Regions from separate parts of the Xanthomonas sp. WHRI 7945 genome, predicted to be linked through region 1. Evidence: riboswitches for the same ligand, from Rfam matches in the RefSeq annotation. Region 1 holds a riboswitch; the other holds the start of a gene.
What was found. Region 1 has a riboswitch for cobalamin ahead of metE (5-methyltetrahydropteroyltriglutamate--homocysteine S-methyltransferase). Riboswitches for the same ligand answer to the same signal wherever they lie in the genome.
Positions count from the first base shown of each region.

Region 2: linked by a shared signal. The riboswitch ahead of btuB (TonB-dependent vitamin B12 receptor) and the one ahead of metE (5-methyltetrahydropteroyltriglutamate--homocysteine S-methyltransferase) in region 1 are both predicted to bind cobalamin.

Region 1 is NZ_JAYIQP010000013.1:16,359-32,124, reverse strand. Features, by position in the region: gene VDQ83_RS12180 (hypothetical protein) at 146-451, shown strand; gene VDQ83_RS12175 (hypothetical protein) at 448-1,158, shown strand; gene VDQ83_RS12170 (hypothetical protein) at 1,158-1,640, shown strand; gene VDQ83_RS12165 (hypothetical protein) at 1,802-2,779, shown strand; gene VDQ83_RS12160 (helix-turn-helix domain-containing protein) at 3,057-3,293, shown strand; gene VDQ83_RS12155 (hypothetical protein) at 3,290-3,772, shown strand; gene VDQ83_RS12150 (helix-turn-helix domain-containing protein) at 3,769-4,536, shown strand; gene VDQ83_RS12145 (toprim domain-containing protein) at 4,536-6,392, shown strand; gene VDQ83_RS12140 (hypothetical protein) at 6,389-6,790, shown strand; gene VDQ83_RS12135 (hypothetical protein) at 6,787-7,353, shown strand; gene VDQ83_RS12130 (hypothetical protein) at 7,343-7,564, shown strand; gene VDQ83_RS12125 (hypothetical protein) at 7,596-8,093, opposite strand; gene VDQ83_RS12120 (Panacea domain-containing protein) at 8,094-8,609, opposite strand; cobalamin riboswitch at 9,022-9,275, shown strand; gene metE (5-methyltetrahydropteroyltriglutamate--homocysteine S-methyltransferase) at 9,489-11,780, shown strand; gene VDQ83_RS12110 (PDZ domain-containing protein) at 11,991-13,271, opposite strand; gene VDQ83_RS12105 (choice-of-anchor X domain-containing protein) at 13,404-15,368, shown strand; gene VDQ83_RS12100 (efflux transporter outer membrane subunit) at 15,581-15,766, opposite strand, start outside.
Region 2 is NZ_JAYIQP010000015.1:62,158-77,923, forward strand. Features, by position in the region: gene VDQ83_RS13560 (DEAD/DEAH box helicase) at 1-484, shown strand, start outside; gene queD (6-carboxytetrahydropterin synthase QueD) at 615-974, shown strand; gene VDQ83_RS13570 (phasin family protein) at 1,251-1,622, shown strand; gene bioD (dethiobiotin synthase) at 1,983-2,675, opposite strand; gene VDQ83_RS13580 (GAF domain-containing protein) at 2,932-3,414, shown strand; gene VDQ83_RS13585 (TfoX/Sxy family protein) at 3,411-3,854, shown strand; cobalamin riboswitch at 3,881-4,099, shown strand; gene btuB (TonB-dependent vitamin B12 receptor) at 4,212-6,083, shown strand; gene VDQ83_RS13595 (N-acetyltransferase family protein) at 6,357-6,812, shown strand; gene gph (phosphoglycolate phosphatase) at 6,858-7,511, opposite strand; gene VDQ83_RS13605 (LysR family transcriptional regulator) at 7,557-8,459, opposite strand; gene VDQ83_RS13610 (NAD(P)-dependent oxidoreductase) at 8,560-9,195, shown strand; gene VDQ83_RS13615 (MBL fold metallo-hydrolase) at 9,338-10,279, shown strand; gene dinB (DNA polymerase IV) at 10,331-11,392, opposite strand; gene fabA (3-hydroxyacyl-[acyl-carrier-protein] dehydratase FabA) at 11,600-12,115, shown strand; gene fabB (beta-ketoacyl-ACP synthase I) at 12,115-13,323, shown strand; gene VDQ83_RS13635 (SH3 domain-containing protein) at 13,378-14,235, opposite strand; gene VDQ83_RS13640 (M3 family metallopeptidase) at 14,549-15,766, opposite strand, start outside.

The DNA.
Region 1 (15,766 bases):
GACAACAGCCGGAAGTGTGCGTTTCGCCCCGAAAACTGGGTAGAAGCAGCAAAGTTCAAAGCGTAAAACAATGACGGCCCGAGCGTTAGCGCGCTCGAGCCGTCTACCAAGCAACCCATCATCGACGAAGACTCAGGAGATACACATGGCGAGCAATAGCGTACCTCAGAAGTTGGCCAAGGACATCACCGTCGCTTCCCCGTTCTACCACGTCCCGGTGGACGAGGGGCATCTGTTCCAGGTCAATGCTGGCATCAACACCGGCACCGCCCTGTTTAGGGCCAGCCAAATCAACGAACACGTGCGGGACATCCTGTGGGACAGCATGACCGCCGCTGGGGCGTCCGACGATGCCCTCCACGTTTCGATCCCCTACGACACGGCCGAGTTTCTCCACTTCTTGCTGGGAATGGCCGAAGCGCTGCGCAAAGCAGCAGGAGCGGAAGGATGAGCGCCGATCCGATTGACAAACTCATCGCAGCCGGCGCAACGCCGCGCGAACTGATCGCCTACCCGCTCGATGCAATCGAGTTGCTGGCGAAACATCAGCGCGAAACGTTCCGGCTCTGCTACCACGACGAGGCCGGCGCGGTGGTGGTGGAGAACGTCAAGGCGCATCTTTTGCTGCGACGCGCGGCTGAACTTGGTTGGAAGCCGCATGGCGAAGACCTGTGGTCGCAGTTCGCCATGAACATGTTCGATAACGCGTTGTATCACCTGCGGAGGGGTGTGCATTGGTACGCATCCGCGACCGACGATAGTGACGCCATGCTGCCGCTGGCATGGCCTGCCGCAACGTTGGCGCGCAATGCTGCTCGCGAGGAACGTAAAAGCGCAGCGTACCGGCGAAAGTTAGCCGCCAAGCAAAAGAAGGCCGAGAAGGAGCAAGCGAAGCAGCGGCGCATCAAGAATCGCGAGTCGATGGACTTCCTGATAGCCCACGAAATGAAGAATGCAGAAAATGCCGGCAAGCCGATCGGCCGCCGCCGCGCGCGCTTTCTGGTGAATGCCCTTCTCGGCAAAGTGCGCAAGGTCATGCCCAAGGATGAGGCGACGACCTTCGCTGCCACTTTCCTGCAGGACGACGAAGGGCTGCAGCGGGCGAAGGAGGCGATTAAAGCGCTGCCGCCGCGCGCCAACATCGAGGGGGTGCAGTGATGGCCGCCGTTATCGAGTTCCCGGCAGCCCGCATCGTGCGCTCGCTCAGGAAGCGCGTTGCACGCCCCAGGAAGCTACCCGCCGCAGTTGACCCCGCGAGCCAACGCCGGAACCGCATTGCCGAGTTGCTGGTAGAGCGCGCGCTCAAAGGTGGACAGACACTCGCCGAAATCGCCAGGCGCCTTCACGAAAAGAACAATTCGACCGATGACCAAGCAATGCAGAAGATCCATGCCGCGGTGAAGGCTGAACTGCATCGCCGCATGGGTGCAGCCTCCGTAACCCCGATGAGCATCCGATTTGCGCCGCAATGGCCGGCCGGAAAGCGGGGTGAAAAATTGGAAGAACTTGCGCAACTAGCATTCAATTCTTGCGTGCGCCGCGGTGGAACCAACACCCTGGAGGATGCACGGAAATTCGTTCTTGAGTTGGTGGAAGGCCTCAAAAATCGCGGGAAGTTAGGAAAGGAGGCGAGCCCATGAACACCGAAGTAATCAACAAGCTGCGCGGCACGAACGTCATGCTGTGCGGATCGGCCTGACGAGCAGCTTTCACGCAGCGATGGCTAGCGGTATCTACGTCTTGTACAGTACTGACGATCGCGACTCATTTAACAAAGCGACACCAAGTTACGAGGCGTTCAATGGAAATACCTTCGCAAAGCGATTTTGAGGATTTTATTTATAAAACGCAGACTCCTGGCTTTCTGATCACGGGCTATCGCCGAGATCAGGACTTCAATCTCGATTTAGCTACTACCGCCATTCGATCCTATCGGGATGGATATAAGGACTTCTCCTTTGAAGTTGACCTGCATCCCGCCTCTATTTGGCTGGAAAAAAGCTCCTCAGCAAGCGCAAGAGCTTGGGCTTCGCTTTTCGGCAAGAAGCATGACAACCCTGGCCTGCATGAATATAACCCGGAAGACTATACGCACGCGATGTACCGCGCGGCATCCAGAAAAAGAACACCAGATGATTATAAGGGGCGAATTCCACTCTACATCGATGCCGACGAAGGTGTTGTATATCGGGAACTGACGCCTGGGGAAATAGAAGAGAAGATCGCTCTGGCGAATACTGAGAATGAAATTCAAAGGAGATTTAATTATCGAATCAATGCTTTTCTGGCATTCAATCCATTCGACACATCAAGGGGCGTCGCATCTGCTTTTCTTGGGTATTTTTATACAGACGCATACAAGAGGCACTACGTAAAGGCGGCGGAGCGAAAGGCCGCGGCTGTCGCTCTGCGTGATGCGATAAAGACGTTGGGTGATGAAAGACTTTGGGATCTGTGTGGGCTGCAATGGTCGGTCAGAAGCCCGAGTCGGTCTCGCATAGATGCTATTGAGAAGATCATCTCATCAGACGTAAGGTCTCCGATTCGCAAGTTGGATGGAACCGTTCGCGAGCGCGCGTTGGCCTTTGAGTTGTGGTCAATTTTTCAAAGGCAATTTCGCGCAAACAAGGTTACGGCGATCTTCAACTTCCTACTGTTCGACGGTGTAAAGAACCCCCCTGACTCCCCTCGAAGCATTGAAAAGTGGGTCAAGGAGTGGAAAAGTGCTGGCGTCACCACGAACCCGCCACAAAACTGGTCCACTAGGCGCAGAATGTGACGGCATAGATATGGGGAACCTTGCGCGTTGCTTTGTCCGGGGTGCAAGAAGCAGCTTTGCCAGCTAATAGCTGGCGTGTTTTCAGCTTTAGCCTTAAGGCCAAATGCGCTCAGTGTCGTACACCACCGTGTTCGCTCACACTGACGCGGAATCTAGAGCCGGCCTGCTGGGTAAAAGACCCGCAGGTATCTGATAGGCCTGGTTCCATAGGAAGAGAACGGCTGGCGCTTGGCATAAGGCATTAGCTGCTTTAGTGCACATGCAGGCGCCGGTCTCTATGAGGCCGAAGTTCATGCAAAGCAGTTCATTGACCCCTTCGCCGGATCAGGCGAACGCTCCGAGGCTTTATTCCATCAACGGCGCCTGCGCCGCGCTGGGTGGTATGGGCCGCACCTGGCTCTATGAGCAGATCAAGCTCAAGCGCCTCCGCACCGTCAAACTCGGGCGGCGCACCATGATTCCGGCGAGTGAGCTTGAATCGCTCATCGCCTCCCAGTTGGAATCTGCCGCATGAGTGGTCGCGCGCCCATGCCGGTTGCCGGACACCGGTACGGCGAGCAGGAGGGTGAGCCGGAGCATCAGATGTCGCGCGCGCAAGCCAGCCTGCAGCGGGATGCTGTCCTGCCCCTAGCGCGAATCGACGAACACCTGGCAGATGGTCGCGTGGGCGTAGTGCTCATCGACAGGGAGAGGCCTGGGTTTGCCTTCGACTTCTACTGTCATAGCCGTGACGATGCGCTGGAGTGGATCGCCCTGCTGGCGGCTAAGTCCTGGGTGACCCCGCGCCATCTGGAATGGTTCGCGACCCTGATGCGCGAGGCCTTCGAGGGCAATACGGAAACCTCGCCTCCGGCGTGGGATCCCACCATCAGCCCCTCTCCGATCTTGCGCCGGCGGATCAAGGCGCTGCTGATCGGCGCCCGCTGCAGGCACCTGCTCCCGGGTTGGGTCGTCAGCAGCCTCTTCCGGGCGCTGCGTTTGGAGGCGCTATGAGCGTTCAAGCCATGACTTGGGCCTTGGAGCAGCAGCACGTCACCGAGCCCAGCGCGCGCCACGTCCTGCTGTGCCTGGCCAACTACGCCGGCCCTGATGGCCGCGCAGCGTTCCCATCGACCGGCACCCTGGCCACCGACACGGGACTGGCCAAGCGCACCGTGCACAGGCAACTGGACCAGCTTGAGTCCATGGGCCTGATCCGCCGCGGCAACCAGGCGATTCCTGCGGCCTACATCGACCGCGCCGATCGCCGCCCTGTTTGCTATGACCTGGCTATCGAACGGGGTGACACAGCGGCATCCCGTGGCGTGAACGGGGTGACACTGGTGCACGAACGGGGTGACACAGTGTCACCCAATCCGTCCTTTAATCCAGAAGCTAAAAGCACCCCCTTACCCCCTAGCGGGGGTGAGGATGGGGATCTGCTTCGCAGCGAAGCGGGCAAGGCAGCCAAGCCCGCTCGCAAGGTCGCTGAGTTGGAGACAGCCAAGTTCGCAGAGTTCTACCAAGCCTACCCACGACATGAGGCAAGGCCTGATGCGGCGAAGGCTTGGCGCAAGAACAACTGCGAGGCGCAGGCCGAACGGATCATCGCGGAGGTGAAGACTCGTGCAGCCGCCGATCCCCAATGGGCGAAGGAGCGCAAGTACATCCCGCTGCCTGCAACGTACCTCAACGGGCGGCGTTGGGAGGATCAATGGCGCGACGGGGGCGATGGCGGCGCTGCTGGCCTGCCTGACTTCATGCAGGGGGTGCGCTGATGCGCGCAACCGAGCTATCGCGTCTTTTGGGGACGCAGGCCGAGGCAGTGGTGCGCATGCTCCTGCCGCAGGGCAAGCGATCAGGTAGCGAGTGGAAGGCCGGATCTGTGGACGGCCAGTCTGGCGACAGCCTGGGCGTGGTGTTGCGTGGCGACAAGGCCGGGGTGTGGTCGGACTTCGCAACCGGCGAGTCGGGCGATTTGATCGGCTTGTGGGCCGCAGCGCGGGGTGTATCGCTGCGTGAGGCATGCGAGCAGGCCATGGACTATCTGGGCATCCGCGAGCACAAGCAGCTGCAGCCGCTACCGAAGCGCTACAGCCGGCCGAGCAAGGATGGTATGCGGCCGCTGCCGGACCCGCTGCGCAGCTGGCTCACTGACGAGCGCAGGATCGCGCCCGCCACGCTGGACGCCTACAAGGTCGTCAGCCGGGATGGCTGGATCGTGTTCCCATACCTGCGCGACGGCCAGCTGATCGCGGTCAAGTATCGGAAGCTGCCAAAGGAGTTCCGCCAAGAGGCAGATTGCGAGCCAAGCCTATTCGGCTGGCAGGCGATTGATCCGAACGTGCGCGAGGTTCTGATCGCGGAGGGCGAGCTAGATGCGCTCGCTTGGCACACCTACGGCGTCCCGGCGCTGTCGGTGCCAATGGGTGCGGGAAAAGGCGGCAAGCACACTTGGGTGGAAACCGAGTTCGACAGGCTGGCGGTGTACGACCGCATCAACCTGAGCATGGACGACGACGGCCCGGGGCGTGAGGCAGTGATCGACTTGGTGGAGCGCCTGGGTCGTGAGCGCGTGCACGTGGTCCGGTTGCCGCACAAGGACGCGAACGCGTGCCTGATCGCAGGCGTCCATCAAGAGGCGATGTACAACGCGCTGCGTAGCGCTCGCACGATGGACCCCGTAGAGCTTCGCGACATCGGCGAGTTTGAAGATGAGATCTGGGCCGAGTACCACCGCCAAGATTGCGGAATGGTGCTTCCCTGGAAGAAGACCCACGACGAAATCCGTCTACGTCCGGGCGAGACCTCGCTGTGGGGTGGCATCAATGGACACGGCAAGTCTGCGGTGACCTCGTTCGTCACCGGTTCGCTTGCGGCTTGCGGCGTTCGCTGCTGTGTGGCGAGCATGGAATTCCGCCGCGGCCTTTGGATGATGCGGATGAATCGCCAGGTGGCGGGGACTGCCAATCCGTCCGAAGCCTATGCCCGGCACGTTACGCGGGTGCTGGCTGGGCATGTGATGGCCTTCGACGTGCAGGGTGCAGCTAAGGCGAAACGCATCCTTGAGGTCTTCCGGTATGCCCGCCGGCGCTATGGCATCGAGTTGTTCCTGTTGGATAACCTGACGAAATGTGGATTCGCCGACGATGATTACTCGGGGCAGAAGCAATTCGTTGAGGCGCTGAGCGACTTTGCCCGGGACGAGCAGACGCACGTCGCAATCGTGGTCCATATGCGTAAGGGCGACGACGAATCTAAGCCGGTCGGCAAGATGGGCGTCAAAGGTTCAGGCGGCATCACCGACATGGTGGACACCGTTTTGGAGATCTGGCGTAACAAACCCAAGGAGCAGGCGATTGCAATTGCCAACACAACCGGGGCGCCTCTTGATGCGAAGTGGGAAGGGCAGCACGACGCCCTGCTGATCTGCCACAAGCAGCGATTCAACGGCAAGGAAGGCCGATTTGGCCTGTGGTACGACCCGGGCACAACGCACTACCTGGCGAGCCCGGAACACAAGCCGCGCACGCTACTGCCGCGAGACAAGCAGGCGTCATTTCCGGTCGCTGTCGTCGGGGCTGCAGTTGACGATTTCGAGGACGCGTTTCCGTCCGCCAAGGTGGCCGCATGAACAGGGTCGAGAACGAGGGCGCCGCTGCGTTGTACGCCTTCGCACGTCAGCTGGAAGCGGAGGCGGCCGCTTACCGGCGCGTCCTGCAGCGCGGTGCCGAGCGGTCAACCACCGTAGAGGCGCTGCTGCAGGCTGCGTCCATGGCACGGCAGACGGCCTATCAAGTCGAGCGCAAGGGCCTCGACGCGGCGATGCGACAGGTGCCACGGCTTCCCGAGGGTGAAGTGTTGGACCGAGCCGTGGAGGCAGCCCGGGTTGAGTGGTTCCGGTCGGTCCATGGGCGGGATCCGGCGTCGCGTGAGTTCAATCACTTGCAGGGCTGCGCCATGCGTAACGCTGTCGTCGCGGCTTGGCCGCATCTTCGCGCCGCGGCGCCAAAGCCGGAAACCGAAGCATGACCCGAGAAGAATTCGACAACCTTCTGCGCCTGTGGGGTTGGGCCTTTGGGCCACGTCGGCAGGAGCTGGAGGAAGGCGCAGGCATGTACGGCGTGTCCGCACTAGCAGGCCTGGGCCGCCCGGCTACGATCAGGCAGACGGCTTCGATGGACCGCGGCGGTATCGCGCGCCGACGCATGATCGGTGCTGCCGCCGGCCTGGTGGACGCGCGCGGCGCAGTGCGAGTGGCGCCGTCGTGGGCGGTAGAAGCGGTTCGCGCGACCGAGACGCGTACTGGTACGGCCAAGATCCTGGCGCCTGACGCCAGCATCCCTGCAGATGCACTGCGCATCGAGCAGGCGGTAGTACGCCTCCGCCGGGAATCGCAAGAACTGGCCATCGTGCTGCGCACTCAGTTCTGTACGCTGCTGGGAGGCCAGCGCGACAAGGCGAACCATCTAGATCTAAGGCTCGGCGTCTATCGAGAGCGGTTGGCAGAAGCGAAGGGCTGGTTGCGGCGCGACATAGCGGATTCCACTAAGCGCGGCACCATGTCACAGGAGGAAGCGATTCATGGCCGCTAACGACTACTCCACCTTCTGGCTGCTGTTCGGCAAATACGGACCGACCATGACCGGGGAGAACTTGCGGGATGCGTTCTTCCCGGGTAGCGCCATGAAGACCATGGCGAACAAGCACAGCGCGCGGCTGTTGCCGGCCAGGACCGGCGACGTGTACGACACGCGGGATGTCGCTACTTGGTGGGATGAGCGGAGGAAGCAGAAGGCCGGATAGAGCCTTAAAAAAGCCGCCTTTGGGCGGCTTGCTACTTAGCGGCTTTCACCATCTCCAGCAAGGCTTTGAAGAGCTCAATTTGTGGAGTCGTTATGGCGAAATTTCCATTCTTCCCGTCGTCTTCCTGCCTTCCTGAACTGATCATCCGAACCAGCGCGAGCGTCAAGGAAAGCGGCACTGCAGCCAAGATCACTAGAACTAGCCCTGTTAGCAGGATGACATGCCAACCGGCGTCGCGAGCAGATGCCAAGATAGCTAGCGAATGATCATCCACAACGCAAAAAATGGCGATCGGCAGCATGATCAGATAGGCCAAGGACGCACCGCCAACGGCAAAGAACGCCCAGCGTCGGAACGACCGATGCGCCACCTCACTTAGCTCGTACTGATCGAGATAGATCTCGCTCTTCGCCTTTGAGGGCGCAGGTGAACGCGACTGGTCTCCAGCGTTTGTAGCGTCGGCAGCCTCTCGGGCTGCCGGAGCTATCTCGGGAAACGTCTTATCAGACTCAGTCTGCGACTCGGCCATTTATGCGACGCTCGCAGCATTTGCTGCTTGCGCCTGCATCTCCCGGATCTTTGCCTGATAGTGTTCTTTGATCAACGCGTTGTCGATCGGAGCGAAGTTCATGTTCCGACCACCTTGCTGATGCCAGGCGATCGACCAAGGCGTGTTATCCATATGAGTCATGGCGGAAAGCTGCACACCACTGAATCCCGCGTAGCTCTTCCAGACAGAATCCAAGAGGTTGGCTGCAGTCGCGTCAACCTTGGTCTCTACCTGCCAAGGGAATGGACTAAAGGACAACAGCCCCTGAACAGCGCCACTACCAAATTGCCTCACGCGATCGTACAAGGACTTGATGACAGGGCCGTACTTCCAAGCTTGCACCTGCTCATTGATGAGCGGTTGACCCATGTAACCAAGGTGCCAACCATGAGCGATGTACACCAACTTGATGAGTTGCATGGGCGTAAGCGCCCGTCCCTCTTGCGAGGCCTTTTCAAGGAAGTAATTTGCGACGGTAGAAGGCGAGTAGGCCATGAATGCTCCTAGACAGGGGGCGGCAGGAGATCCTACGGAGCCGAGGAAGTCTCACATATATCAGTCTCACCGTTTGCGAGACGCGATCACTCTCCTGACTTCGGGACGAATCTTGCGAAATCAAGCGATCAATGTGCCATTGTTGTGCCAGCCCAACGAAGAAGCCTTCTACATAAGGCGGTCGGTCCAGTCCATCATCGGCGCGACGGACAGGCGCAGGGAAGCGGCGTAGCGCGCGGGCAGGTCGGAGGTCGGGAGCGGAAGCGTCATTGGGCGCGGCGGTGCTGCGCTGCCGCTTGCCGCGGGAGCGCCAGATCATTGGCTTTGGGATCAATAGCTTACACGTTCGCCGTGAACGTTGCGGGCAACGTCGGCGAATTCACTTGGCGCTTGACCCGCCGCCGCATCCGGCCTATCGTGCGCTCGCCGAAGGTATCCATCGCTTCATTCGGATGAAGGGATGGATTTAAACGGGAATCCGGTGAAGGCCGGCGCCGCAAGCGCCTGCCCATTCCGGAGCTGCCCCGCAGCGGTGAATGGAAACGACCTCCGTCAATGGCACTGGGCCGGCGCATGCCGGCCTGGGAAGCGACGGACAGTAGGCGCGCAGCCGGCACGGTGCGCTCGTCCATCAGCCCGAATACCGGCCCCGGCCGGAGGACCTGTGCGTCCTCCGATTCGACCTGGCGTCTCCGCGGGGAGGCGGCCGGAAGCCGTGCCGTGGCCCTGCGCCGCGCCGCGCTCTTCCGCCTGCCCGCGTGGCGCCGGTTCGCCCGCGGGGGCGAAGGTCGCTGGCGTGGCGGGCGTCCCGTGCGAACGGGCGGACGGCGCGCGGTTCCTTCGTTCCTCAATGCCCATGAACGCAATGAGGAAACGCAAATGACGATCGTGACCAACCTGGGCTTCCCGCGCATCGGTGCGCGGCGCGAGCTCAAGCGTGCGCTGGAAAGCTACTGGCGCGGCGACAGCAACGGCGCAAGCCTGCAAGACACGGCGCGGCAGTTGCGCCAGCGGCACTGGCGGCTGCAGGTCGAGGCCGGGTTGGACCTGCCGCCCAGCAACGACTTCAGCCTGTACGACGCGATGCTCGACACCGCGTTCCTGTTCGATGCGATCCCGCAGCGCTACCGCGCGCTGGCCGATGCCGATCCGCTGGCCGGCTACTTCGCGATGGCGCGCGGCACGCAGGAGGACGGCCTGGACCTGCACGCGCTGGAAATGACCAAGTGGTTCGACACCAACTACCACTACCTGGTGCCGGAACTGGCGCGGCGCCAGCATTTCCGCCTGCGTGGCGACAAGCCATTGGCCGAGTTCCTGGAAGCCAAGGCGCTGGGCATCACTACGCGGCCGGTGCTGATCGGGCCGGTGACCTTCCTGCTGCTGTCCAAGACCGTGGACGGCAGCGACCGCTGGGCGCTGCTGGACAGCCTGTTGCCGGCCTACGCCGAACTGCTGCAGCAACTCGACGCGGCCGGTGCCGCCTGGGTTCAGATCGACGAGCCGGCGCTGGTGCTGGACCTGGACCTCGCCACGCGCGAGGCCTATGGCCGCGCCTATGCGTTCCTGGCCCAGGCGCCGCGGCCGAAGCTGTTGCTGACCACGTATTTCGGCGAGTTGGGCGACAACCTGGAGTTGGCCGCGTCGCTGCCGGTGGACGGCCTGCACGTGGACCTGGTGCGCGGCGTGGCGCAGCTGGACGCGGTGCTGCAGGCGCTGCCGGCCGACCGCGTGCTGTCGGCCGGGCTGGTCAACGGCCGCAACGTCTGGCGCACGCCGCTGGACACGGCGCTGACCCTGGCGCGCTACGCGGTCGGGCATGTCGGCAGCGAGCGCCTGTGGCTGGCGCCGTCGTGCTCGCTGCTGCACGTGCCGGTGGACCTGGAGCAGGAACAGCGCCTGGATCGCGAACTGCACGCATGGCTGGCCTTCGCCAAGCAGAAGCTGCAGGAACTGCGCACGCTGGCCGATGCGCTGCTGGAGCTGCCGCACGCGCAGACCGAGCTGGCCGCGGCGCGCGAGGCGCTGGAGACGCGGCGTGCGTCCGCGCGCGTGCATCGCCCCGAGGTCGCACGCCGGGTGGCGGCGCTGAGCGAGGATGCCGGGCGCCGGCAGTCGCCGTATCCGCAGCGGCGCGAGGCGCAGCAGGCGGCGTTGCGGCTGCCGGCCTACCCGACCACCACCATCGGCTCGTTCCCGCAGACCGCGCAGGTGCGGCAGGCGCGCGCGCAGCACAAGGCCGGCAAGCTCGGCGATGCCGAGTACGACGCGTTCCTGGCAGCAGAGACAGAACGCTGCGTGCGCGCGCAGGAGCAGCTCGGGCTGGACGTGCTGGTGCATGGCGAGTTCGAGCGCAACGACATGGTCGAATACTTCGGCGAGCAGCTCGACGGCTTCGCCTTCACCACGCACGGCTGGGTGCAGAGCTACGGCTCGCGCTGCGTGAAGCCGCCGATCATCTACGGCGACGTGCGGCGTCCCGCGCCGATGACGCTGCGCTGGACGCAGTACGCGCAGTCGCTGACCGACAGGCCGATGAAGGGCATGCTGACCGGGCCGGTGACGGTGCTGCAGTGGTCGTTCGTGCGCGACGACCAGGAACGCGCGCAGACCTGCCGGCAGATCGCGCTGGCGCTGCGCGACGAAGTGCGCGACCTGGAAGCGGCCGGCATCGGCGTCATCCAGATCGACGAGCCGGCGATCCGCGAGGGCCTGCCGCTGCGCCGCGCCGACTGGCAGGCGTACCTGGACTGGGCGGTGCAGTGCTTCCGCATCGCCGCGGCCGGGGTGCGCGACGCCACCCAGATCCATACCCACATGTGCTACTCGGAGTTCAACGACATCATCGAGGCGGTGGCGGCGATGGACGCGGACGTGATCTCGATCGAGACCTCGCGCTCGCGGATGGAACTGCTCGATGCGTTCGTGCGCTTCCGCTATCCGAACGCGATCGGCCCGGGCGTGTACGACATCCACTCGCCGCGCGTGCCCAGCACGCAGGAGATGGTTGCGTTGCTGGACAAGGCGCGCGCGGTGCTGGATCCGCAGCAACTGTGGGTCAATCCGGATTGCGGCTTGAAGACGCGCGACTGGGCGGAAACGCGCAGCGCGCTGGAGGCGATGGTGGCCGCGGCACGGCAGCTGCGCGCGCAGCAGGCGCAAGCGGCGTAAGTCGGCGATGCGCCGACGATGCCCGGCGTGCTGCACGCCGGGCATCGCAACGGCAGGTGCCACGGCATGTCCGTTCGCGGCTATCGCAGCGCAGCGCTTGGCCCATGCGCCGGTGCCGGAACAGGCTGCTCCGACCCACTGCGATGCACTGCGCGCGGCTAAGACGAACACCCGACTGCGGCAAAGCACCCGCAGCTACTGGCCTTCAATTCACTCCGTCGTTGGCGCAGCGGCCGCCGGCACTTGCGCCGATACCGCAGCGTCAGTGCCGCCTGCAAACAACAGACTCAGTTGCTGCATGCGGCGATCGCGCCATACCTGCGCCGGCACCGGAACCCCTGTGCGCACTCCGGCCACCAGCGCCGAGACGTCCTGAGGGGCGCCGACCGCCCGGCCGTCGATCTCCAGCAGCACGTCCATCGGTTTGATCCCGGCATGCATGGCGACGCTCCCATCGATCACCTCCACGATCCATGCGCCGCGCGCGGAAGGAAGCCCGGTTGCCAACACCAGTTCCGCGGTGACCGGCGCGATGCGCACTCCGAGTGTTCTGGGTGCCGCAGCCGCAGCGGCTGCGATCGGCGCTGCCGACGCCGAGGCCGGCGGCGCCGCGGCCGCTGCAGGTGCACGGCCGTTCGGCATCCACGCCACGTCGGTGAACTTGGTGTTGAACCCGCCGAACAGCCTGCGGTAGTCGCGGCTGGCCTTGCCCGCTTCAGCCTGGGTGTCGTACGCGGTGCAGGTGGTGCCTTCGTCCGGCAGGCCGTGCGCGCGCACGGTCTGCTTGAATTCCTCGGCGTACGCTGCGCTCTGGGCGTACACCGCGAGCGGATCGGCGTCGGTCGGCATGGCGAAGATCTGGCTGGCGACGGTCCGCGCCAGGTCGCTGCGATCGGGAACGTCGACCTGGGTCTGGTAGCAGTAGAAATAGCGTGTGACCTGCGTCGGCACCTGCGCGGCGGCATCCCATGGCGGCGGCGTCCACTCCACCTCGCGCCAGCTGCCGACCTTGATCAGCAACGGCCGCTTGCTCCATAGCGCGCGTTGCTGCTCGCGCTGCGCCAGGGCTTCGTCGCGGCCTGGGCCGAGCGCGCAGTCCTTGGTTCCGGCGCCGCCCAGGCTGCCAACATGCCGCAGGAAATCGCTGGCCAGTTCGTTGCTGCGCCGCAGCCAGCCGCTGGCGTCGTCGTGGTAGGACACCTCGACGACTGGCGAGGCCCAGACCTTGGCCGGCACTGTGCCGGTGTCGGTCACGCTGCAGTAGGCGAACCCGGTGCGGATCGGCGCAGGCGCTTGCGCGACGACGGCCGCGGGCACCAGCCCGGCAAAGACAACAGAGAAAAGCACTGCAGCACGCAGCATCTGGACATCCCCCTGGCTGTTCCAGCGTTCCCATCGGCACCGCAGTGCCGCCCCAGCACCGACACTAGCCGATCCGCGGCACCTGCACCACCACCGCGGCGCGGGAACCGCCGCAGTGCTGCAGCGCATGGTGGAACTGTCATCGGGGCGGGGTATAACGCAGTCACGTCGCGGCGAGGGGGCGCTGCATCCGCTGCGCAGGCGTGCGGTCGCATCGCGATCGGCGCACTGTCCGGCTTCGCACCGTTCAAGGAGAGAGCCATGTCGACGCTACCGAAGTTGTCCCTGCTGTTCACGCTGCTGCTGTCGCCGCTGCTCGCGCAGGCGGCCGATCTGGTTCCCAAGCAATTGGCCGGCCCGCCGGAGGAATTCGCGCAGATGCGCGCGCCGGCACCGGCCGAGGCGGCGATCCTGTCCAAGAGTGCGTTGCTGCCGGTGGAGTTCTCATCCGCACGCAGCGGCGCCGCTGCGCAATGGCAAGCGACGCTGCCGGTGGAGAACGGCAAGCTGCGCTTCGTGCTGCTGTCCGGCGCGCACGACTGGCAACCGCAGTTGCATGCCCCTGGCGCGGCGAACGCGCGCGCCAGCGCCGCCGGCATCGTGCCGAACGCCATCGCCACCCGCCTGGGCAGCGGCGGCGCCGCACTGCCGGCGCGCGAATACCGCGTGGACGCTGCCGCCAACGGCAACTGGACCTTGACGTTGCGCGCCGACGGCACCGAGGCGCAACGCGGCTACCTGTTGATGGAAGGCGATGCGCGCACCCAGCTGGCGTCCTATCCCAGCGATCGCCGCCAACTGCACAGCGGCCAGCGCATCGGCCTGACTGCGATGCTCGGCGGCATCGACGGCCACGGCGCCACCGCGCTCGGCGCCACGGCCGGGCGCATCCGCGATGCGCAGCTGCGCGTGATCGCGCCCGACGGCACGGTGACGCAGTGGCCGATGGCCGACGACGGCCGCCATGGCGACGGCGCCGCCGGCGACGGCCTCTACGCCGGCGATTTCCCGGCGAAGGGCCCCGGCAGCTACCTCGCGCAAGTGGTGGTGCATGGCGAGGACGCCGCCGGCCAGGCGTTCGTGCGCACCGCCGAACACGTGCTGCCGGTGCTCGACACCAGCTTGCGCATCGCCGCCGACGCGGTGACGGCGAGCGCGCAGGATGGCACCCGCCTGATGCTGCCGATCCCGATCAGCGCCGGCGGCCAGGCGCCGGCGCACTACCGCGTGCTGGGCGAACTGTGGGGCACCGGCCGCGACGGCAGTGCGGTGCCGGTAGCCTGGCTCGGCGGCATGCTCGCGCCGCAGGACGGGCGCCTGCCGCTGAGCGTGGACGAACGCTGGATCGTCCGCGCCGGCGCGCGCGCGCCATTCACGCTGCGCAACCTGCGCATCGAGGACCCGGACCATTTCGTGCCGCTGGCCACGCGCGACACGCTGGCGCTGACCCTGCCGGCGCCGCGCCGCAGCAGCGTGGCGCGCGGCGGCGCGATCGACGTCAGCATGCGCATGGGCGAGCGCCCGGCCGCGCTGCTGCGCGCGGCGACCGATGCGCAGCCGCAGGCGACCGGTGCGCGGCTGCTGCTGGTGCATGGCTACTGCTCGGGCGGGGTGTGGCCGGTGGCGCAATTCAGCAATGCCTCCGCGTTCCTGGACGTCAACCAGAACCGCAGCAACGACCAGTTCGCGCAGTTGCTGGCGCAGTTCGGCAGTCAATGGAATTCGTTCGGTACGGTGGCGCACAGCCAGGGCGGCATGGCCGCGCTGCACCTGTACAGCTACTACTGGAGCGGGCTGGACAACGCCAGCGGCGGCCGCGTCATGCAGTCGGTGGGCACGCCCTACCAGGGCACCAACCTGGCCGGCATCCTGGCCACGGTGGGCTCGTGGTTCGGCGTGGGCTGCGGCAGCAACAGCGACCTGAGCTACGACGGCGCCAAGGCCTGGCTGGCCGGCATCCCGACCTCGGCGCGGGCGCAGGTCAACTACTACACCACCTCCTTCGCCAAGACCAACTGGTACACCAACGACTACTGCAACGCGGCCTCGGACTTGGTGCTGGACGACCCGGAGGACGGCACCGTCGAGCAGGTCAATGCGCAGCTACCGGGCGGGGTCAACCGCGGCCACACCACCGGCCAGTGCCATACCACCGGCATGCGCGATCCGGCGCAATACCTGGATGCCAACCGCAACGCGACGATGAACGCCAACGCGGCGCGGTGAGGGCCGGAATTGGGGAGTCGGGATTGGAGATTGGTAAAAGCGCTGCCCGGGCATGGAAGCCTGGTGCGGCGCCGATGCCTCCATGCGCCAATGCTGCTGGTGCCGTTTCGATCCTGATGCTGTTCTTTGTAGGAGCGGCTTCAGCCGCGACAGGTGCTCTCGGTAAGGCCCGTCGCGGCTGAAGCCGCTCCTACAGTCGTGCAAGAAATCCGCTAACGCATCGCTTCAGCCACCGGCTCGCCGCTGCGCGCATCCGCGCCGCCGCCGAGCACCTTGTACAGGGTGACGCGGTTGCTCGCCTCGGTCAGGCGCAGGGTGATCAGGTCCTGCTGCGCGGCGTACAGCGAGCGCTGCGAATCCAGGGCATCCAGGTAGCTGTCCACGCCGTTGCGGTAGCG
Region 2 (15,766 bases), on a different contig from region 1:
CTTCAAGGCCGGTCGCATCACCGTGTTGGTGGCGACCGACATCGCCGCGCGCGGCATCGACATCGACCAGCTGCCGAAGGTCATCAACTACGACCTGCCGATGGTCGCCGAGGACTACGTGCACCGGATCGGCCGCACCGGCCGCAACGGCTCGCAGGGCGAGGCGGTGTCGCTGGTGGCGCAGGACGAGGCCAAGCTGCTGCGCGCGATCTCGCGCATGCTCAAGCGCGAGATGGACATCCGCGACGTGCCGGGCTTCGAGCCGTCCACGCCGATCCGCTGGGGCAACAACAATCCGGCCGACGAGCGTCCGGGCGGCCAGCGTCCGCCGCGCAAGAGCACCCACGCGCGCCGTCCGCACGGCGATGCGCCGCGTCCGCACGCGCATGCCGGCGCCAAGCCGGCCGGCGGCACCCAGCCGGGCGGCGCACGCCGCCAGGGCGAGCGCCGTCGCAGCGGCGGCCAGCCCAGCGCTGCGCGCTGAGCGCAGCCGACCGCAGCACCACGAACGCCGCCTCCGGGCGGCGTTCGTGTTTTCGCGACGCCTCGCCACCGCAAATCCCGCAGCCGCCAGCGCCGACGATCCGCGCGGCGCCCACACTTAGAATGACGCCATGAATATCTTCAAGATCTTCACCCTCGAAGCGGCGCACCGCCTGCCCAACGTCCCGCCCGGCCACAAGTGCGCGCGGCTGCACGGGCATTCGTTCCGGGTCGAGCTGCACGTCAGCGGCGAGCCTGGCGCCGACACCGGCTGGGTCATGGACTTCGGCGACATCAAGGCCGCGTTCGGCCCGATTTACGACCAGCTCGACCACCACTACCTCAACGATATCGAGGGCCTGGAGAACCCGACCAGCGAACGCCTGGCGGTGTGGATCTGGGAGCGGCTCAAGCCGGCATTGCCGCTGTTGAGCGAGGTGGTGATCCACGAGACCTGCACGTCCGGCTGCCGGTATCGCGGTCCTGCTTGAGGCAGGGATTGGGGATTGGGGATTGGCAAGGGCGGCATGACGGCGACTGACCCATTGCGGATGGACGGCCCTGTTCCCGGGTGCCCGCGTAGGCGCAGCTGGCGTCCGCCCAATGCGTCCGCAGGCCAGGTCGGCGCCAGGCAGATCGCCTCCAACCTATTGATCCGAAAGCCAGTTTGAACCAAGCCTGAGCGACTTCAGAAAATTTTGTTGCATTGCAGCAGAATGCGCGTATGTTGCACTGCAACAGCAATCGGCATTCCCTGGAGTTGCATGATGTCCGCTCAGTTCAATGATCAGTTCAGCAGCTACACCCAGCAGTTCGCCGCCGCCGCCGCGCGGGCCAACCGTCTGGCGCTGGAAAGCGCTGAGAGCGTGTTCGGCGTGCAGCTGAAGACCTTCGAGAAGAACGTCGCCGCGACCACCGGCTTCCTCGGCGAGCTCACCGAAGCGCGCGACATCGGCAGCGTGCAGTCGCTGTGGCCGAAGGGCCTGCAGATCGCCCGCGACAACTTCGAGCGGCTGGCCACGGCCAACCAGGAAATGTTCGGCCTCAGCCTGAAGACCTCCGAAGCCATCGGCCAGCTCGCCAAGAACCAGTTCGAGGCGGCCACCGATCAGGCCGCGCCGAAGGCCAAGACCAAATAAGCAAGACCAGACAAGTCCGCTGCGGCACAGCCGCAGGACTGACCAGTGGTACGCGCGGGTCCCTCCCCCCGTGCAGCCAAGACCCGGTAGATCCCTCCCTCTACCGGGTCTTTTTTATGGCTGGGATTCGGGATTCGCGGTTCTCGGTTCTCGGTTCTCGGTTCTCGGTTCTCGGGACTCGGTTCTCGGGACTCGGGACTCGGGACTCGGGATTTTCGCAGTGCCAGGCATTCTTGTGCTTCTTGCGGATGTCTCAGCCCGACTTTTTCGGTCCGTTGGGGCCGAAAGTCCCTCCTCCACAAGAAACCCTCCTCGCGGCCGCCATTCCTGCGCTGCGCGCGCTCGCGGCCAGGCGCCGAATCAGCCCGCCGTCTGCGCGCCCGGCCATGGGTGCAGCTGCGCCGCCAGCGCGGCCGGATCCGGTTGCGGCCGGTACGGCAGCCGCCCCCAGCAGGGCATCGGCAAGCGCTCCTGCAGCATCTGCATATTGGCGTCGATGCGTTGCATCGCCGGATCGATCTCGTTACCGATCCAGCCGATGCAGCGCAGGCCGTCGGCGGCGATCGCCGCGGCGCTGAGCCGGGCGTGGTTGAGGCAGCCCAGGCGCAGCCCGACCACCAGCAGCACCGGCAAGGCCAGCGCGCGCGCCAGGTCGGCCTGGTCCAGCGTCGCCGACAGCGGCGCCGCCCAGCCGCCGACGCCTTCCACCACCACCACGTCCGCCTGCGCGCGCAGACGCGCGAAGGCCGCCGCGATCGGTTCCAGCTCCACGCGCACGCCGGCCGCGGCGGCGGCCAGTTCCGGCGCCAGCGGCAGCGGCAAGGCATAGGGATTGAGGTCCGCGTAGTCCGGCCGCGGCGCGCTGGCCGCCTGCAGCGCCAGCGCATCCTCGTTGCGCCAGCCGTCCGCGCCGCGTTCGCAGCCGCTGGCGACCGGCTTCATGCCCACCGCCGCCTGCCCGCGCGCGCGCAGCGCATGCAGCAGCGCGGTGCTGGCGACGGTCTTGCCGATGCCGGTATCGGTGCCGGTGACGTAGAAGGCGGGGAAGCGCATCGTCGCAGGATCCTCGGGGGCCGCCACATGCGGCGCGGCCGCGCAGGATAGCCGGCGCCGTGCCGCCGCGTCAGCGTCAGCGGCGATCTGCCCGTGCGCACAGGGGCCATCGCGCGGATGCATGCGCCAAGGAACACGTGGGGCGCAGGTCGATCGCTGCCAGCGACGGCTCGGCCCATCCAGGCACGCGTCCGCTCTCCCTTGCGTCGGCCGTCTCCGCCGCCAGGCCGCCACCGGCCGCTGCTAGACTCGTGCGATGTTCGCTTCCTCTTCGCTCACCGGCAGCAAGCCGGAACAGTACGCCCAGTTGCTCGCCCAGGCCCGCTCCCTGGTCAGCGGCGAACCCGACCGCATCGCCAATGCCGCCAACCTGGCGGCGCTGGTGTACCACGCGCTGCCGCGGTTGAACTGGGTCGGCTTCTACCTGTACGACGGCAAGGAACTGGTGGTCGGGCCGTTCCAGGGCCTGCCCGCGTGCGTGCGCATCCCGCTGCACAAGGGCGTGTGCGGCGCCGCCGCCAGCAGCGGCCAGACCCAGCGCATCGACGACGTCGAGGCCTTCCCCGGGCATATCGCCTGCGATGCGGCGTCGCGCTCGGAGCTGGTGGTGCCGCTGCTGCGCGACGGCGAGTTGATCGGCGTGTTCGACCTGGACAGCCCGGACCTGGCGCGCTTCGATGCCGACGACCAGCACGGCCTGGAGGCGATCGCCCAGGTCTTCGTCGACGCGCTGCGATGAGCACCGAGAAGCTGCGCAACATCGGCCCCAAGAGCGCGGCCTGGCTGCGCCAGGTCGGCCTGCGCACGCAGGAGGACTTGGCCGCGGCCGGCGCGGTGGGCGCATTCCTGAAGGTCAAGCGCGCCGGCTTCAAGCCCAGCCTCAACCTGCTGTACTCGCTGGAGGGCGCGCTGACCGGCTGCCACTGGCAGGAACTGGCCGAGGCACGGCGCACGCAGTTGCTCGCCGAGCTGGACACGGCGGCGGCGGCGCTTCCGGCGCAACGCGGCCTGCCGGTGGCCGGACCGGTGGCGACCACCCATTTCGACCGCGGCGGCGACCATAGCGATACGCCGTATGCGGACTACGCCGACGACGCGTCCGGCGGCCATGCCTACGACGCCGAGCGCGACCACGGACGCGACGACGACGGCCACGCCGGCGAGCGCGACGCCGACTGATCCGCGCGTCACGCCGGCGATCGCGTACAATCGCGCCGCTTCAAGGTGACCTGCCGGCTCCGGCCTGCAGGTTGAAACGGGAAGCCGGTGCGTCTTGCGACAAGGCCGGCGCTGCCCCCGCAACGGTAAGCGATCCAAGCTGACGACCTGCGCCACTGTGCAAACCGCATGGGAAGGCGTCGCCAGCCGGGAGTTCCGACTCCCAGATCGCCAGCCCGGAGACCGGCCTTGCAGTCCACTGGTTGCGATGCGGAGGGCGTCGCGGCGTGCCGCGCCGCGTCTGGCGCCGTCCGCTCGCACCTTCCGTTCGCGACTCCTTCGCCGTCACAGCGCGCAACCGCGCGCCGGAGTTGCCCCATGTCGTTCCGCCTGCTTTCGGTCGCGATCGCGTCCGCCCTGTCCCTGCCCTCGCTGGCGCTCGCCGCCGATGCCGCCACCGACCTGGACCAGGTCCTGGTCACCGCCACCCGCACCCAGATCTCGGTCGAGGACAGCGTGGTCCCGGCGCAGGTGATCGACCGCGCCGAGATCGAGCGCAGCCAGGCCACGTCGCTGGCGCAGCTGCTGCAGGGCCGCGCCGGCATCGGCGTGTCCAACCAGGGCGGGCTGGGCAAGCTGACCACGCTGAGCCTGCGCGGCAGCGAATCGGACCACGTGCTGGTGCTGGTGGACGGCGTGCGCATCGGCTCGGCCAGCGCCGGCCTGGCCGCGTTCCAGGACCTGCCGCTGAGCCAGATCGAGCGCATCGAGGTCGTGCGCGGCCCGCGCTCGAGCCTGTACGGCTCCGATGCGATCGGCGGGGTGATCCAGATCTTCACCCGCCGCGGCGGCCAGGGCCTGCAGCAGAACCTGAGCCTGGGCGCCGGCAGCAATGGCCTGCGCCAGGCCAGCGCCGGCTTCAGCAACCGCGGCGAGCGCGGCTGGCTGTCGGTGCAGGGCGGCTACCAGAAGACCGACGGCATCAACGCCTGCAACGGTTCGGCCACCCTGTTCGCCGGCTGCTTCATCGACGAGCCGGACCGCGATGGCTACCGCAACACCTCGCTGAGCGCGCGCGCCGGCTATGCGCTGAGCGACACGCTGCGCATCGAAGGCCAGGCGCTGAACATCGACAGCCGCAACGAATACGACGGCGATGCGCTGTTCGCCGGCAACGAGGCCGACAACACCCAGCAGGTGTTCGGCGGCAAGCTCGACTGGACCCCGTCCGAGCGCGTGCACGTGGCCGCGCAACTCGGCCGCAACACCGACCAGGCCGACAGCTACTACCACGCCGCCGGCAGCGACACGCGCAGCTTCGTCAGCACCTTCGACAGCCGCCGCGACACCGCCTCGCTGCAGGGCGACTTCGGCCTGGCCGAGGGCCACCTGCTCAGCGCCGGCGCCGACTGGCAGCGCGAGGAAGTCACCGGCAGCACCGCTTTCGACCTCGACCAGCGCGACAACACCGGCGTGTTCGCCGAGTACCAAGGCCGCTTCGGCGCGCAGCAGGTGCAGGCCAGCGTGCGCAGCGACGACAACGAGCAGTTCGGCCAGCACACCACCGGCAGCCTCGGCTGGGGCCTGGCGCTGGACGGCGGCTTCAAGCTCACCGCCAGCGTCGGCACCGGCTTCAAGGCGCCGACCTTCAACGACCTGTACTACCCGTTCTCCGGCAATCCGGAACTGAAGCCGGAGAAGTCCAAGAGCGGCAACCTGGGCGTGGCGCAGTACGCCGATACCTGGAACTGGACCTTCAACGTCTACGAGACCCGCGTCGACGACCTGATCTCCTACGACGCCGTCAGCTTCCTGCCGGTCAACGTGGACGAAGCGCGGATCCGCGGCGCCGAGCTGACCGGCTATGCGACGCTGGCCGGCTGGGAACTGTCCGCGCAGCTCAGCCACACCGATCCGCGCAACCGCAGCGACGGCGGCAACCGCGACAACTGGCTGGCGCGGCGCGCGCAGAACACCGCGCGGCTGGACGTGGACCGCGGCTTCGGCCCGGTCAAGCTCGGGGTGACCGCGTTCGGCAGCGGCCACCGCTACGACGACGCGGCCAACAGCGTGCGCCTGGCCGGCTACGGCACTGTCGACCTGCGCGTGGAATACGCATTCGCGCCGGACTGGACGCTGCAGGCCAAGGCCAGCAACGTGTTCGATCGCGACTACCAGACCATCAACTGGTACAACCAGCCGGGCCGCGAGTACGCGGTGACGCTGCGCTACGCGCCGGCGGCACGCTGAGGAACGAAGCGCTGCGCCGCACGGCGCAGCGCTTGCTACGACTGTGAAAAGCGCGGCAGCATCGACATCGACGCTGCAGCCCTTGTAGCAGCGGCTTCAGCCGCGACCGGGCTCTACCGGTAAAGCGTCGCGGCTGAAGCCGCTCCTGCAGGATCGAACGCGCATTGGCTGCTTCGTCGAAGCAGCGCTTTCGCGCATCGTCGCCTGTTCCCGCGACATGCCGCGCGCGCCCCGGATAATGACCGGCGTAGCCAGTCAATTCCGGGATCACCCATGCACATCTCTTATCGCGCCGCCGTGCCCGCCGACGCGGCGGACTGCATCGACCTGCGCGGCCGGACCCGTGAGAACGCGTTCTCGGCCGAGCAGCTGGCTGCGCTGGGCATCACCGTGGACAGCTGGCAGGCCGGTATCGCCAACGGCAGTTTCCCCGGACACGTGGCCGAGGCGGGAGGCCGCATGGTCGGCTACTGCTTCGGCGATCGCGACAGCGGCGAAATCATCGTGCTGGCGCTGCTGCCCGCGTGGGAGGGCAAGGGCCTCGGCAAGGCATTGTTGGCGCGGATGGTCGAGGATTTCCGCGCATGGGGCTTCACGCGGCTGTTCCTCGGCTGCGCGGCCGACCCGGCGGTGCGCTCGCATGGTTTCTATCGGCACCTGGGCTGGCGTCCCACCGGCGAGATCGATGACCTGGGCGATGAAGTGCTGGAGTACCGGCTGTCGGCTTGATCGGTCGCAAGCCCGAACGCGCGCTCGGGCAGCGATCGCCGGCGGCTACCCCAGCGTCAGCAACTCGCGCATGTCGTCCATCAGCAGCACCACGTCCGCGGTGGCCAGGTCCAGGTCGCGCGGGTAGCCGTAGCGCACCAGCGCGGCCGGCATGCCGGCGGCGTGCGCGGCCTGCAGGTCGGTGCCGGAATCGCCGACCATCAGGCAACGGGCCGGCGGCTGCGCGAAGCGCTGCGCCAGGTGCAGCAGCGGCAGCGGGCTCGGCTTGCGCTCGGGCAGGCTGTCGCCGCCCAGCACTGCGGCGAACGCGTCGGCCACGCCGAGATGGCGCAGCAGCGGCGGCACGAACGCGGACGGTTTGTTGGTGCACAGCGCCAGCGTCACGCCGCGCGTGCGCAACTGCGCCAGCGCCTCGGCCGCGCCCGGATACAGGCGCGGGCTGCGCAGCAGGCACTCCTGGTAATGGCGCATGAAGGTCGGCATCACCGTGTCGATCGGCGTGGCGTCGTGCGCATGCCGCCACGCGGCCTCGACCAGCTTGCGCACGCCCTCGCCGATCCAGCCGAGCACGGTGGCGTCGGGCACGCGCGCCAGGCCGAAGTCGGCGAGGGTGCGATTGAGCGCTTCGGCGATATCGGCGCCGCTGTCCACCAGCGTGCCATCCAGATCGAATACCACCAGCGCATACGGAAATGTCATCTCGTTCCTCGGTGCGAAGCGCAGCGCCCATTGTAGGCGCCGCGCTCAGTCGCGATCCCAGTACGGCACTTCGCCGAAACGCGCGACCAGGAAATCCAGGAACGCGCGCACGATCGCCGGCTGCTGCCGGCGCGACGCATACACGCCGAAGATGTCCATGGTGTCGAGTTCGTGGTCGGGCAAGACGCGCCGCAGTTCGCCGCTGCGCAGCAGCGCCGCGGCCTGGTAGGTGGGCAGCATCGCGATGCCGGCGCCGATCCGCACCGCCTCCAGCAGCACGGTGGCCTCGTTGGCGCTGAAGTTGCCGCTCACCGGCACCGACACCCGTTCGCCGCGATAGCGCAGCGGCCATTCGTGCTTGCCCACGTAGTGATGGCCCAGGCAGTTGTGCGCGGCCAGGTCGGCGGCGCTCAGCGGCGCGCCGTGCCGCTGCAGGTAGGCCGGCGCCGCGCACAGCACCGAGCGGCACACGCTCAGGCGCCGCGCGATCAGTCCGGGATCGACGCGACTGGAAATGCGCACTGCCAGGTCGATGCGCTCCTCGACCAGGTTGACCGTGCGGTCGGCCAGCAGCATGTCCACCCGCGCCTGCGGATAGCGGGTCACGAACTCGGCGGCCGCCGCGGCCAGATGCGCCTGACCGAACGAGGCGGAGGCGGTGACGCGCAGCTGTCCGTGCGGCTCCGGGTCGTCGCTGGCCAGCTCGTCGCGCAGCGATGCGCCGATCGCCAGCATCGGCCGGAACCGCGCCAGCGCGGTCTCGCCGGCGCCGGTCAGGGTCACCCGCCGCGTGGTCCGGTGCAGCAGGCGGGCGCCCAGCCAGCGCTCCAGCTCGGCCAGGTAGCGCGAGACCATCGCCCGCGACAGGTCCAGCGCCTCGGCGGCACCGGTGAGACTGCCGCGCTCGGCGACCTCGACGAACACCGCAATCGCGGTCAGACGGTCCATTTGCCCGTTCCATGCAACAAAGAATCGACTTATACGCGGTTTATCGCGCTAATTGCCATGGCTAGGCTGTGCACATCCCGTCCCTCTCTGGAGCACCTCGATGCACATCGCCCTGATCGGCGCCACCGGCAATATCGGCCGCCATATCGCCCAGGAAGCCCTGCGCCGCGGCCATGCGCTCACCGCCCTGGTCCGCCGCGCGCAGCCGCTGCCGCCGGAACTGGACGGCGCCAGCATCGTGATCGCGTCGCTGGACGACCGCGCCGCCCTCGTCGCCGCGGTGCGCGGCCACGACGTGCTGGCCAGCGCCTACGGCCCCGGTGCCGAGGCGGCCGACACGATTCCCGGCGTGGCCCAGACCCTGATCGAGGTCGCCCGCGACGCCGGCGTGCCGCGCCTGCTTGCGGTCGGTGGCGCCGGCAGCCTGGAAGTGGCGCCGGGCGTGCAACTGGTGGACACGCCGAACTTCCCCGACGCCTACAAGCCCTATGCGCTGGCGCACCGCGCCGCCCTGCAGCGCTTCCAGGCGGCCGCCGACCTGGACTGGACTTTCTACGCCCCGGCCGCGGAAATCGGCCCGGGCGCCAAGCGCGGCGGCGTGCGCACCCAGGCCACCGCGCTGCTCAGCGATGCGCAGGGCCACAGCGCGATCAGCTACGCCGACTACGCCAGCGCCTTCGTCGACGAGATCGAACGCCCGCAGTACCTGCGCCAGGTCGCCACCGCCGCGTACTGAGCAGCGACGCCCGGCGCACTGCGCGGCGGCGTGCCGATGGCGCCGCGCGCGGCCGCCCGTTCCGCGCCGCGACCGCATACGGGCGCGGCCGATCCGCACGCCATGCCGATGCCTGGCGGCGCCTTTCCCGATGGAGTTCCGCATGTCTTCCTTTTCGTTGTCGCGCCTCGGCGCCGCGCTGATCCTCGCCCTCGGCATCGCCGGCACTGGCGCGGCGCACGCCGCCACCGGCACCCCGGCCCAGGCCGCGGCTGCCACCGCGAAGCAGCCGGCGGCCGCGCCGCTGCAGCTGCAGGTCTACCATCCGGACGCGAACGCGATCTTCGGCGTCGCCTCGGTGCTGGTGAGCGGCGCCAAGGACGCGCTCCTGGTCGATGCGCAGTTCTCCGCAGCCGATGCGCGCGCCCTCGTCGCACAGATCCGCGACTCCGGCAAGCGCCTGACCACGATCTACATCAGCCACGGCGATCCGGACTACTACTTCGGCCTGGACGTGCTCACCCAGGCGTTCCCGCAGGCCAAGGTGCTGGCCAGCCCGGCGACGGTCGCGCACATCCGCCAGACCCAGGCGCAGAAGCTGCAGGTGTGGGGACCCAAGCTCGGTGCCGACGCGCCGCAGCGCATCGTGCTGCCGCAGCCGCTGCATGGCGACCGCCTGCTGCTGGAAGGCCGCGAGCTGCAGATCGTCGGCCTGGACGGCGCGACCCCGGACCGCACGTTCGTGTGGATTCCCTCGATCCAGACCGTGCTCGGCGGAATCCCGGTGATGGCCGGCGAACACGTGTGGATGGCCGATACGCAGACCCCGGCATCGCATGCGCAGTGGCTGGCCACGCTGCAACGGATCCAGGCGCTGCAGCCGCAGCGGGTGATTCCCGGGCACTTCGTGCCAGGCGCGGCGCAGGACCTGGCCGCGGTGCGCTTCACCGCCGACTACATCCGCGCCTTCGACGAGGAAACCGCCAAGGCGAAGGATGCGGCCGCGCTGGTCGCGGCGATGCAGCGCCGCTATCCGCAGCTGGGCGGCGTCGAGGCGCTGCAGCTGAGCGCGAAGGTGGCCAAGGGCGAAATGCGCTGGCCGTGAGCGAGGCGCCCGCGCGCGGCGCGAACACGGCCGCGCGCATCGCTGCACGGTTCAGCGGAACAGCTGTCCTTGCGTCTGCACCGGCTCGGCTTCGTGGAAGCCGGCCAGGCCCACGCCGACCAGGCGGTAGCGCGTGGACGCGGGCAGCTCGACGCGCTGGCGCAAGGCCAGCGCGATGTCGGTCAGCGCCTGCAGCGAGTCCGGCGGCTGCTCCGGGGTGAAGCTGCGGGTCAGGATACGGAACTGCGCGGTCTTCAGCTTCAGCACCACGGTGCGCGCGACGCGCTCGGTGCGACGGGTCGCGTTCCAGGTCTTCTCCGCCAGTTGCCGGATCGCCGGCTCCAGCGCGTCCAGCGCCAGGTCCTCGGCGAAGGTGTCTTCGGAAGAGATCGACTGCACCGGCTGGTCCGACTCCACCGGCCGCTCGTCGATGCCGCGCGCGCGCTGGTACAGGCGCCGTCCGAAGCTGCCGAAGTGCGCCTCCAGTTCCGCTTCGGCATGCGTGCGCAGGTCGCCGACGGTGACGATGCCCAGCGCCGCCAGCTTGGCCTGCATCACCTTGCCCACGCCCGGCACCTTGCTCACCGGCAGCGGGGTCAGAAACGCGTCGACGCGATGCGGGCGGACCACGAACTGGCCGTCGGGCTTGCGCCAGTCCGAGGCGATCTTGGCCAGGAACTTGTTCGGCGCGATGCCGGCCGACGCGGTCAGCTGGGTTTCCTCGCGGATCTGCGCGCGGATGGTCTGCGCGATCTCGGTGGCGGTGGCCAGCTCGCCCTTGGGCACGGTGACGTCGAGATAGGCTTCGTCCAGCGACAGCGGCTCGATCAGGTCGGTGTGGCGCTGGAAGATCTCGCGCACCTGCCGCGACACCGCCTTGTAGCGAACGAAATCCGGCGGCACGAAGATCGCGTCCGGGCACAGCCGCTCGGCGCGCAGCGCCGGCATCGCCGAGCGGATGCCGAACACGCGCGCCTCGTAGGACGCGGCGCAGACCACCGAGCGCATGCCGCGCCAGGCCACCACCACCGGCTTGCCGCGCAATGCGGGATCGTCACGCTGCTCCACGGACGCGTAGAACGCATCCATGTCGACGTGAATGATCTTGCGCATCGGCCCTGCACCCTACGCCAGCGAACGGTAGCCGCATGATAAGCCAGGCTCGCGCATACGCCGAGAACGCATGCCTTGATTTCGCTCAGCGCGCCGCATTGCAGCACTGTCTACGCTACGCGTGCGTACGGATAAAACGTTTGATTGAAAGCGCGCACCTCGTGCACGCTTGCGCGCCTCGACTGTCTGCCCTGGGAATTTCTGCTCATGAGCCGCCTCACTTCGTATTCACGCGAACAGCTTCTCGCCAGCGCACGCGGCGAACTGTTCGGCGCCGAGGCTGGACGCCTGCCCAACGATCCGATGCTGATGTTCGACCGCATCACCCACATCGACGATGCCGGCGGCGCGCACGGCAAGGGCACGGTCCGCGCCGAGCTCGACGTGCGCCCGGACCTGTGGTTCTTCGGCTGCCACTTCATCGGCGACCCGGTGATGCCCGGCTGCCTGGGCCTGGATGCGATGTGGCAGCTGACCGGCTTCTTCCTGACCTGGATCGGCGCGCCGGGCCGCGGCCGCGCGCTGGGCGTGGGCGAAGTGAAGTTCACCGGGCAGGTGCTGCCGAGCGCCAAGCAGGTCGTCTACGAACTGGACATCAGCCGTGTCATCAACCGCAAGCTGGTGATGGCGGTGGCCGACGCGCGCATGGCGGTGGATGGCCGCGAGATCTACACCGCCAAGGATCTGCGCGTGGGCCTGTTCACCTCGACGGAGGCGTTCTGATGCGCCGCGTCGCGATCACCGGCATGGGCATCACCTCATGCCTGGGCAATGACCTGGACACGGTGTCGCGCGCGCTGCGCGACAGCCGCGCCGGCATCCGCGCCAATCCCGAGGCCGCCGAACACGGCCTGCGCAGCCAGGTCGCCGGCGACGTGCAGTTGGACCTGGAAGCGCTGATCGATCGCAAGCTCAAGCGCTTCATGGGCGATGCGTCGGCGTACGCCTACCTGGCGCTGCGCGATGCGATCGCCGACGCCGGCCTGAACGAGGCCGTGGTCAGCGACGTGCGCACCGGCCTGATCGCCGGTTCCGGCGGCGGCTCCAGCCATTGGCAGGTGGAAGCGGCGGACCTGCTGCGCAACCGCGGCGTGCGCAAGGTCGGCCCATACATGGTGCCGCGCACCATGTGCTCGGCGGTCTCGGCCAGCCTGGCCACCGCGTTCAAGATCAAGGGCGTGAGCTATTCGCTGTCGGCGGCCTGCGCGACCTCGGCGCACTGCATCGGCGCGGCCGCGGACCTGATCCGCCATGGCCAGCAGGACGTGATGTTCGCCGGCGGCGGCGAGGAACTGGACTGGACCATGAGCCTGATGTTCGATGCGATGGGCGCGCTGTCCAGCGGCTTCAATGACCGCCCGGCGGTGGCCTCGCGCCCGTACGACGCCGAGCGCGACGGCTTCGTCATCGCCGGCGGCGGCGGCATGCTGGTGCTGGAAGACTACGAGCGCGCGGTGGCGCGCGGCGCGCGCATCCATGCCGAACTGCTCGGCTACGGCGTGACCTCCGACGGCGCCGACATGGTCGCCCCGTCCGGCGAGGGCGCGGTGCGCTGCATGCAGATGGCGATGCAGGGCGTGGACGCGCCGATCGACTACCTCAACACGCACGGCACCTCCACGCCGCTGGGCGACGTCACCGAGCTGGGCGCGGTGCGCGAGGTGTTCGGCGACGCGGTGCCGCCGCTGTCCTCGACCAAGGCGCTGTCCGGGCATTCGCTGGGCGCGGCCAGCGTGCACGAGGCGATCTACTGCCTGCTGATGATGCGCGACGGTTTCATCGCCGGCTCGGCCAACATCGACGCGCTGGACCCGCGCGCCGAGGGTTTCCCGATCGTGCGCGAGAGCCGCGAGGCGGACCTGCGCACGGTGATGTCCAACAGCTTCGGCTTCGGCGGCACCAACGCCGCGCTGGTGTTCGGCAAGCGCTGAGCGGGGCTGCGCACGGCAGCGGCAGGAGCGTCCTGCCGCTGAGTACCGGCGACGTCAGCGTTCCAGCTGCTTGCCGTCGCGGCGCTTGTTCTCGTCCTCGTCCTTGATCCGCTCTTTCCTGGGCGGCGGCGCGGATGGCGGTGGCGCGGGCGGTGGCGAAGCGGGCTTCGGTGGCGGTGGCGGTGGTGCCGGCGGCGGCGTGTGCTGCGCCGCCAGCACCACCGTCTCCGGCTTCGGCGGCCACCACGGCGTGGCGGACGACGAGGATTGCGGGGGCTCGGTCGACTGGTGCACGGACTCGCGCCAACGCCGCTCGTCTTCGTCGCGCCGCTGCTGCTCGGCCAGTTCCTTGTTGCGCTTGGGGTTGAGCGCATCCGGCGGTGGCGCCTGGTACATGCGCTCGCCCGGCGGCACCCATTGCGACTGCATCGGCGCCTCCACGGCGGGCGGCGCCGGCTGGTAGCCGAGCGTGTCGGCGATGCGTTGCGGGATCAGCTGACGCTTGAGCGCCTCGGGCATCGGCGCCGGCGCAGAGGGCGACGCCTGCGCTTGCTGTCGCCAGCGCGCGCGGTCGCGCGCCCAGGGCCGGCCACGGTAGTGCGCGTCCCAATAGGGATCGATGGCGAACCCGATGGCCGGAGCGAAGACACCGTCGCGCGCGTCGAACTCGACCACGCCGGCCGGCAGCCATCCGCGCGCCTCGCGCCAGCGCACATCGCACCACGAAAAATCGTTGACGCATCCGTAGACGGTGATGCTGTCGCCGCCCACCACCGTGGCGACGCGCGGATAGTCGTTGGCCGGGCCTGCGCGCAGATTGGCGGCACTGCGGGCGAACCCGCCGTTGCTCTGCGCCAGCACCGGCGCGACGGCGGCCAGCAACAGCGGTGCGATCCAGATGCAGCGTTTCATGCCCAACCTCCTGTGCCTGGCCGGCCCCGTGGCCGGGGTTTCTTCCATGGGCTCGTGAGAGCCATCGTGTTCGGCAATGTTCTAGCACGCCGACGCGCTAAGGACCTGTTAACCCGCTCGGGCCACGGTGCAACTAGGCGCATGCCGGCCGGAAGACAAGGAAGAAACCGCTGCCATCAGCCACCACGCGCACATGTGGCACGTGCGCACCAAGACGGATTGGCGGATTGCTGCGCGCGAAAGGCGGATGCCTGCGCCAGCGCATCGGCACGTCGCCACCGCGCCGCAAGGATCGCGGCGCGGTGGCGCGCGATCAGCCGGCCATGCCGCTGTGCCGCAGCAAGGCGTCCAGTTCCGGCGCGCGGCCGCGGAAGGCGGTGAAGTTCTCCAGCGCCGGACGGCTGCCGCCGCGCGCCAGGATCTGCTGCAGGAAGCGCGCGCCGGTGGCGGCCAACTGGTCCGGCGCTTCCTCGAACGCGGCATAGGCGTCCGCGCTGAGCACTTCGGCCCATTTGTAGCTGTAGTAGCCGGCGCCGTAGCCGCCGGCGAAGATGTGGCTGAACTGGTGCGGGAAGCGGTTCCATGCCGGCGGCCGGTTCACCGCGACCTCGTCGCGCACGCGTTCGAGCAGTTGCAGCATGCTGTCGCCGGCGGCGTCGAAGCTGTGATGCAACTGCATGTCGAACAGCGCGAATTCCAGCTGACGCACGGTGAACATGCCGCTCTGGTAGTTCTTCGCCGCAAGCATCTTGTCGAACAGCGCGCGCGGCAGCGGCTGCCCGCCGTCCACGTGCGCGGTCATCGCCTGCAACCGCGGCCACTCCCAGCAGAAGTTCTCCATGAACTGGCTGGGCAGTTCCACCGCGTCCCATTCCACGCCGTTGATGCCGGCCACGCCGAGTTCGCCGACTTGGGTCAGCAGCTGGTGCAGGCCGTGGCCCATTTCGTGGAACAGGGTGGTGACTTCGTTGTGGGTGAAGGTGGCCGGCTTGCCGTCGCCGCCGCGGCCGAAGTTGCACACCAGGTACACCAGCGGCGTCTGCACGCCGTCGGCGCGGTCGCGGCGGTTGCGGCAATCGTCCATCCAGGCGCCGCCACGCTTGCCTTCGCGCGCGTACAGGTCGAGATAGAACTGCCCGACCAGGCGGCCCTGTGCATCGCTGACGCGGAAGAAGCGCACATCCGGATGCCACACCGGCGCGCTGTCCGCTTGCACCTGCAGGCCGTACAGGTCGTTGATGACGCCGAACAGGCCGTCCAGCACCTTCGGCTCGGTGAAGTACTGCTTCACTTCCTGCTCGGAGAAGCTGTAGCGCGCCTGCTTGAGCTTTTCGCTGGCGTAGGCCAGGTCCCAGGCCTGCAGCTCGTCCAGGCCCAGATGCTCGCGGGCGTAGGCTTCCAGTTCGGCGCGGTCGCGCTGCGCGTACGGCTTGGCGCGCGCGGCGAGGTCGCGCAGGAAGCCCAGCACCTCGTCGGGGCTGCGCGCCATCTTGGTCGCCAGCGAATACTCGGCGTAGCTGGCGAAGCCGAG